Regions from separate parts of the Paenibacillus aurantius genome, predicted to be linked through region 1. Evidence: a T-box and tRNA genes for the amino acid it is inferred to sense, from the RefSeq annotation. Region 1 holds a T-box; the other regions hold tRNA genes.
The links. A T-box is a leader RNA that pairs with one kind of tRNA and senses whether it is charged. The one in region 1 lies ahead of MJA45_RS14285 (glutamine--tRNA ligase/YqeY domain fusion protein), so its partner is inferred to be a tRNA-Gln.

Region 1 (2,228 bases):
AGGAAGGATGGAGGAAAAGGGGCAGTGCGACCATTATATCGGTGTGGCCACCACGGAGCAGGCCGGTCCCGGGATGGTTCAGCTGGAAGTTCCGGCTTCCCGGTGGGCGGTCTTCACAGCAATCGGACCTTTCCCGCAAACGCTACAGGAAACCTGGGGCCGTATTTATTCGGAGTGGTTCCCCTCCTCAGGCTATGAAGTCAAAGAAGGACCGGAAATCCTCTGGAATGAGCACAAGGATACCACAGCTCCCAACTACAAAAGCGAAATTTGGATCCCGGTCCAGGAAAAATAAGCCTGGCCATTGGGTTCCAGGTAACTTTCTCCATCCCTTTTACGTCTGAGGCTAGGAAAGGGGTGGAGTTATGTTTATGCCCATAAAACCATCATTTCGCGTCATCCTGGCTGTCTTCCTTGTGCTAATGATGGGATGCGGGAATAGCAAAGACAAGATCGAGCCATTCTTACTTGTAGGGGACAGCGATTCGTTCAGCCTCGAGGAGATGATAGTTCGTTTCGGGGATGGCCGTGAGCTTATCATTACCGATCAAGAGACACTTGGAAAGGTGACCAGCCTTTTGAAGAGTATCCGATTACACAAGGTCGGAACAGAACCGAATGGGGTCGGACAGCTGTATCAACTGGAAATGAAGAGCGGGTCAACACATATCCGTTTTTCCAGCGGGCTTTACCTAAACAGAGCCCAGTACGAAGCCCGTCCGGAATCCGCGAGGAGGGAGCTGGACGAATACATCGTTACCCTGGGAAGAGCCCCGTACCCGGATCTGCTGCCAGGATTACCTGCCCGGTGAGGCCCCCTAGAAGATAGAAGCAGGACTAAACAAATGTCCGTTTACAAGAAAGGAAGGAACTGGTATTATAGGACCAACTTGAAACGCGATGACGAGAATAGTAAGGGAAGCCGTTCTTCTGCAGAGAGCCCCGGCAGCTGAAAAGGGGCAGGAACGTAACCCTGAACCAAGCCTCAGAGCAGCCTGCCGGAACCTTCGATGGGGATGGCAGGACGGGCGCTCCCGTTATAGGGCTAGAGTATAAGCAGGGCTCGACCCTGCCGTACTTGAAGAGGTTAATATGGCGACATATTAATGAACCTGGGGTGGCACCGCGAGAACTTCGTCCCCAAGACTTAACCGTCTTGGAGGTGAAGTTTTTTTATTTCGCTGAATATTCCACAAGGAGGAATCCACCATGGTCCACCCAAGGGACAACAACGAGTCATTTATCTTAAAGCTTATTCGAGAGGAACTGGAGCAAAGTCCGTTTAGCCGGGATATGTGCACCCGCTTCCCTCCCGAGCCCAACGGCTACCTTCACATCGGAAGTGCTTACGCGATCCACACGAACTATACCGCGGCTCAAAGGTTTAACGGAGCTTTTCACTTGCGGCTTGACGATACCAATCCACGTAAGGAGGACTTGGAATACGTCCATGCCATTATGGAGGACATCCGTTGGCTGGGGTACGATCCTGGCGACCACATCTACTACGGCTCGGATTACTCGGACGACATCTACAAGGCCGCGGTCACTCTGATCAAACGCGGAAAAGCGTATGTCTGCGATCTTCCCCCCGACGAGCTGACGAAGTACCGGGGGACCCTTAAAGAACCCGGCCGCAACAGCCCTTATCGGAACCGATCGGTGGAGAAAAATTTGGAGCTCCTGGAAAAGATGAAGAACGGCGTTTTCCCGGACGGCTCTAAGGTTCTCCGTGCGAAGATCGATATGGCTTCGCCCAATATGAACCTCCGTGATCCTGTTCTTTACCGGATTATTCATGCTGAGCATTACCGGACGGGACGGGACTGGTGTATCTATCCTATGTACGATTTTGCCCATCCGATTCAGGATGCGATCGAAGGCATTACCTACTCCCTCTGCTCGATAGAGTTTAAAGACCACCGTCCTTTGTACGAGTGGGTCTTGAACGAGCTGGGAATTCCTGAGCCCCCGCGGCAGAGGGAGTTCGGCCGGCTCAGCTTGACGGGAGTCGTGACGAGCAAACGTTTTTTGAGGCAGCTGGTCGAGGAGGGGCACGTTGATGGATGGGACGATCCCAGGCTGCCGACGATCCGGGGCATGAGAAGAAGAGGGTACACCCCGGGCAGCATTCGAAGGTTCATGGAAGAGATCGGCAGCATCCGAGCCCATAGCATGGTGCACATTTCCCTTCTGGATCACGGTATCCGGCAGGAGCTGAAGGACCA
Region 2 (2,228 bases), 2.1 Mb from region 1:
CACTCGACTGTTAATCGAGTTGTCACAGGTTCGAGTCCTGTTCGGGGAGCCATGGAGAGGTGTCCGAGTTGGCCGAAGGAGCACGATTGGAAATCGTGTAGGCGTCACAAGCGTCTCGAGGGTTCGAATCCCTCTCTCTCCGCCATTAAGGCCCGTTGGTCAAGGGGTTAAGACACCTCCCTTTCACGGAGGTAACAGGGGTTCGAATCCCCTACGGGTCACCACATCATATGGAGGCTTAGCTCAGCTGGGAGAGCATCTGCCTTACAAGCAGAGGGTCGGCGGTTCGATCCCGTCAGCCTCCACCATATGAAACACACTATCGCGGGGTGGAGCAGCTCGGTAGCTCGTCGGGCTCATAACCCGAAGGCCGCAGGTTCAAATCCTGCCCCCGCAACCAACATGGAGCTGTGGTGTAGAGGCCTAACATGCCTGCCTGTCACGCAGGAGACCGCGGGTTCGAATCCCGTCAGCTCCGCCATTCATCTTCAAAGCACAGTAAGGCTCGGTAGCTCAGTCGGTAGAGCAGAGGACTGAAAATCCTCGTGTCGGCGGTTCGATTCCGTCCCGAGCCACCACTGAAGCGCCGTTGTAGCTCAACTGGTAGAGCAACTGACTTGTAATCAGTAGGTTGGGGGTTCAAGTCCTCTCGACGGCACCATTGTTTTTTGTTATACTATATGGAGGATTAGCGAAGTGGCCAAACGCAGCAGACTGTAAATCTGTTCTCTGACGAGTTCGGTGGTTCGAATCCATCATCCTCCACCATTTCATAGGGGCATAGTTTAAAGGTAGAACAAAGGTCTCCAAAACCTTTGGTGTGGGTTCGATTCCTGCTGCCCCTGCCAATTTTATAATAATGGCGGTCGTGGCGAAGTGGTTAACGCACCGGATTGTGGCTCCGGGATCCGCGGGTTCGATTCCCGTCGATCGCCCCATTTATGCTTCACCCTATAAATGTTGGGGATTAGCCAAGCGGTAAGGCAACGGACTTTGACTCCGTCATGCCAAGGTTCGAATCCTTGATCCCCAGCCATTTCATGCGGACGTGGCTCAGCGGTAGAGCATCGCCTTGCCAAGGCGAGGGTCGCGGGTTCGATTCCCGTCGTCCGCTCCATAGAATATGGTGGCGCCATAGCCAAGTGGTAAGGCAGAGCTCTGCAAAAGCTTTATCCCCAGTTCGAATCTGGGTGGTGCCTCCATTCTTTTATTTGCCGGGGTGGCGGAATCGGCAGACGCACAGGACTTAAAATCCTGCGGTGGGTGACCACCGTACGAGTTCAAGTCTCGTCCTCGGCACCAGGTTTTTGCCACGTGTGCCCTTAGCTCAGCTGGATAGAGCGTTTGACTACGAATCAAAAGGTCAGGAGTTCGAATCTCTTAGGGCACGCCATTTTATTTAGATAACTAGATATTCATTCATCAGGCCGGTGTGGCGGAATTGGCAGACGCGCGCGACTCAAAATCGTGAGGGAAACCGTGGGGGTTCGAGTCCCTTCACCGGCACCACCTACATAAGACTAGCATCAATCCTTTTGGGATTGGTGCTTTTTTCTTTTTGCTGACGGACAGGGCTTGTCTTGTAAAGGAATAGACATCCTGATCGGCTTTCCCGCGGGGCAAGAGGTATCAAGGGAAGGGAGAGATGCAACCTTTTGAGCGTTTCGGCGCATGCTAAGGGCCACAGGAAGAGAACGAACCCTCTCCAAGGAAGCAGCCGTTGGTGGATCCAGCCCGGTGAAGGTGTCTTTGAGGAAAAAGACTTCGTGGCAATGGGGAGCGGAAAGAGCCAGAATGGACTTACCCTTAGAAGGAAAAGTGGAGCCATAAGTAGAGGCTGCCGTTAATTACTCATGTAATCAACTTACTTTTGGTAAGGTTATTATTCCTCGTGGCTTACTTTTGACAAGTGGCTATGATAAAATAATGCTAAGGAGTTGATTACAGTGGAGCACGATCACAGATTATGTCCTAAATTTGAGGCGGCTTTCGAATTGTTGGGAAAACGGTGGACCGGCCTGATTATCCGGGTGCTACTGGATGGACCTAAACGGTTTAAAGATATATCGGAGCTTATTCCGGGAATGAGCGACCGTATGCTGTCGGAGCGTTTTAAGGAACTGGAGACGGCAGGTCTCATTACGCGGCGGGTGTACCCGGAGACGCCGGTGCGCATCGAATACGAATTAACCGATAAAGGCAAAGCTTTGAAGGCTTCGATGGACGAG
Region 3 (2,228 bases), 2.9 Mb from region 1:
GCTCCACCTCATGGGCGATACGCTGATGAATGTCGAGAACCGCTTTACGCGTCGCTTCCGTCGGGTGGGCGGTCATAACTAATTCTAGAGAAATGCCTTCCAGGATGCTGCGAACTTCCTCCACCGGCATATCCTGCTGCTTTAATTCCTTTATAATGCTTTCAATCGATCCCGGCTGGATGGTCTCCCCCGCCGTACGATCGTAATCACGCTTGCGGCGAATCCGGTGGTTCTGCTCCGCAATGTTCACCAGCTGAAAATAGATAGCAAAAGCCCGGATCACCTGGTGGCGAATTTCCGGCTGACAGGAATCGATGGTCTGCTTGAATTCTTTATACAGATCAGGCACGAACTCCGCACGGATCGATTTGCTCAGCTCCCGGATTTTTTCGACAACGGCAAGAAGCTCCTTCCCCCCTTGGTGAACGAGCACTTCCCCGAGAATGTTCCCCAGAAAGCGGACATCCCGGCGCAGTAAGTTGTTGGTTGAGCCTTTCGCCATAAGATTTACTTCAGTCATTTCTCTCACCCAATCCTTAATTTCTTTCTGTAGCCACTCCGTCATTGATTCTTCAACATTTGAGACTAGCCGAGGCTGAAGGTTTCCCATGAGCCAGCCTGCTCCATGATTAATTAAACGGCTGCCGAATGGTTATTTAGTCTAGTTTATCATACCCGCTTTCCCTAAGAACAGCGATTTCGGCAAAATCCAACAAAATCCTATCTAATCCTATAGGATATTAGAATACATTGGGACACTTAACCGCTTTACTTCGTTCATGCACTAAAGCATTTCCACAAAAAAAAAGCTGACTAGCTGTCCGCTTATACAAAAAAAGACCAATCGGTCCTGGATTAAAAAATGGAGCGGGTGATGGGAATCGAACCCACGCTACCAGCTTGGAAGGCTGGAGTTCTACCATTGAACTACACCCGCATGAGGATAATGCTTATTCTCTAAAAATGGTCGGGACGACACGATTTGAACATGCGACCCCCTGGTCCCAAACCAGGTGCTCTACCAAGCTGAGCTACGTCCCGTAACCTTTAGAAAATTTCCATACTTAATGGCGTTCCCTGAGAGATTCGAACTCCCGACCTTTTGATTCGTAGTCAAACGCTCTATCCAGCTGAGCTAAGGGAACACACGATAAGTATAATGGAGCGGACGACGGGAATCGAACCCGCGACCCTCGCCTTGGCAAGGCGATGCTCTACCGCTGAGCCACGTCCGCATAGTTGGTGCGCGTAGAGGGACTTGAACCCCCACGGTTGCCCGCTAGATCCTAAGTCTAGTGCGTCTGCCAATTCCGCCATACGCGCGAACCAAACCAATGGTGAGCCATGAAGGACTCGAACCTTCGACACCCTGATTAAAAGTCAGGTGCTCTACCAACTGAGCTAATGGCTCAAAATGGCTGGGGATCAAGGATTCGAACCTTGGCATGACGGAGTCAAAGTCCGTTGCCTTACCGCTTGGCTAATCCCCAGCGTTCCTGGTGCCGTCGAGAGGACTTGAACCCCCAACCTACTGATTACAAGTCAGTTGCTCTACCAATTGAGCTACAACGGCATGTCCCTTGAAGGACAATGGTGGAGGCTGACGGGATCGAACCGCCGACCCTCTGCTTGTAAGGCAGATGCTCTCCCAGCTGAGCTAAGCCTCCAACTTGATAAGAAATGGTGACCCGTAGGGGATTCGAACCCCTGTTACCTCCGTGAAAGGGAGGTGTCTTAACCCCTTGACCAACGGGCCGAGAAAATGGAGCTTCCAACCGGGATCGAACCGGTGACCTCATCCTTACCATGGATGCACTCTACCTACTGAGCTATGGAAGCATGGCTCCCCGAACAGGACTCGAACCTGTGACAACTCGATTAACAGTCGAGTGCTCTACCAACTGAGCTATCAGGGAATATACCGCTTGGCAACGTCCTACTCTTCCAAGATCCTGCGATCTAAGTACCATTGGCGCTGGAGGGCTTAACGGTCGTGTTCGAGATGGGAACGCGTGGTTCCCCTCCGCCATCATCACCAAACGTCAGAGTTTGCACCCTGAAAACTGGAATCGAAGCTTACGTTGTTTCATCCTTTAAACTCCCCTAAAGGGGTCATGAATAAGCCCTCGACCGATTAGTATTCGTCCGCTGCATGCTTTACAGCACTTCCACGCCGAACCTATCTACCTCGTCGTCTACAAGGGGTCTTACTAATTGGGAAATCTCAT

Region 2: it has a tRNA-Gln gene. The T-box ahead of MJA45_RS14285 (glutamine--tRNA ligase/YqeY domain fusion protein) is inferred to sense a tRNA for this amino acid. The anticodon was not compared.
Region 3: it has a tRNA-Gln gene. The T-box ahead of MJA45_RS14285 (glutamine--tRNA ligase/YqeY domain fusion protein) is inferred to sense a tRNA for this amino acid. The anticodon was not compared.

Annotation. Positions count from the first base shown of each region.
Region 1 is NZ_CP130318.1:3,165,783-3,168,010, reverse strand. It holds gene MJA45_RS14295 (AraC family transcriptional regulator) at 1-295, shown strand, start outside; gene MJA45_RS14290 (hypothetical protein) at 366-812, shown strand; T-box leader at 892-1,145, shown strand; gene MJA45_RS14285 (glutamine--tRNA ligase/YqeY domain fusion protein) at 1,210-2,228, shown strand, end outside.
Region 2 is NZ_CP130318.1:1,087,444-1,089,671, forward strand. It holds tRNA gene MJA45_RS05255 (tRNA-Asn) at 1-52, shown strand, start outside; tRNA gene MJA45_RS05260 (tRNA-Ser) at 54-145, shown strand; tRNA gene MJA45_RS05265 (tRNA-Glu) at 150-224, shown strand; tRNA gene MJA45_RS05270 (tRNA-Val) at 233-308, shown strand; tRNA gene MJA45_RS05275 (tRNA-Met) at 324-400, shown strand; tRNA gene MJA45_RS05280 (tRNA-Asp) at 405-481, shown strand; tRNA gene MJA45_RS05285 (tRNA-Phe) at 503-578, shown strand; tRNA gene MJA45_RS05290 (tRNA-Thr) at 586-661, shown strand; tRNA gene MJA45_RS05295 (tRNA-Tyr) at 683-768, shown strand; tRNA gene MJA45_RS05300 (tRNA-Trp) at 775-848, shown strand; tRNA gene MJA45_RS05305 (tRNA-His) at 863-938, shown strand; tRNA gene MJA45_RS05310 (tRNA-Gln) at 962-1,036, shown strand; tRNA gene MJA45_RS05315 (tRNA-Gly) at 1,043-1,117, shown strand; tRNA gene MJA45_RS05320 (tRNA-Cys) at 1,129-1,202, shown strand; tRNA gene MJA45_RS05325 (tRNA-Leu) at 1,214-1,302, shown strand; tRNA gene MJA45_RS05330 (tRNA-Arg) at 1,317-1,393, shown strand; tRNA gene MJA45_RS05335 (tRNA-Leu) at 1,427-1,509, shown strand; gene MJA45_RS05340 (winged helix-turn-helix transcriptional regulator) at 1,995-2,228, shown strand, end outside.
Region 3 is NZ_CP130318.1:311,323-313,550, reverse strand. It holds gene ppc (phosphoenolpyruvate carboxylase) at 1-520, opposite strand, end outside; tRNA gene MJA45_RS01625 (tRNA-Gly) at 864-937, opposite strand; tRNA gene MJA45_RS01620 (tRNA-Pro) at 965-1,041, opposite strand; tRNA gene MJA45_RS01615 (tRNA-Arg) at 1,069-1,145, opposite strand; tRNA gene MJA45_RS01610 (tRNA-Gly) at 1,161-1,235, opposite strand; tRNA gene MJA45_RS01605 (tRNA-Leu) at 1,241-1,323, opposite strand; tRNA gene MJA45_RS01600 (tRNA-Lys) at 1,336-1,411, opposite strand; tRNA gene MJA45_RS01595 (tRNA-Gln) at 1,416-1,490, opposite strand; tRNA gene MJA45_RS01590 (tRNA-Thr) at 1,498-1,573, opposite strand; tRNA gene MJA45_RS01585 (tRNA-Val) at 1,592-1,667, opposite strand; tRNA gene MJA45_RS01580 (tRNA-Glu) at 1,682-1,756, opposite strand; tRNA gene MJA45_RS01575 (tRNA-Thr) at 1,764-1,839, opposite strand; tRNA gene MJA45_RS01570 (tRNA-Asn) at 1,841-1,916, opposite strand; rRNA gene rrf (5S ribosomal RNA) at 1,924-2,040, opposite strand; rRNA gene MJA45_RS01560 (23S ribosomal RNA) at 2,115-2,228, opposite strand, start outside.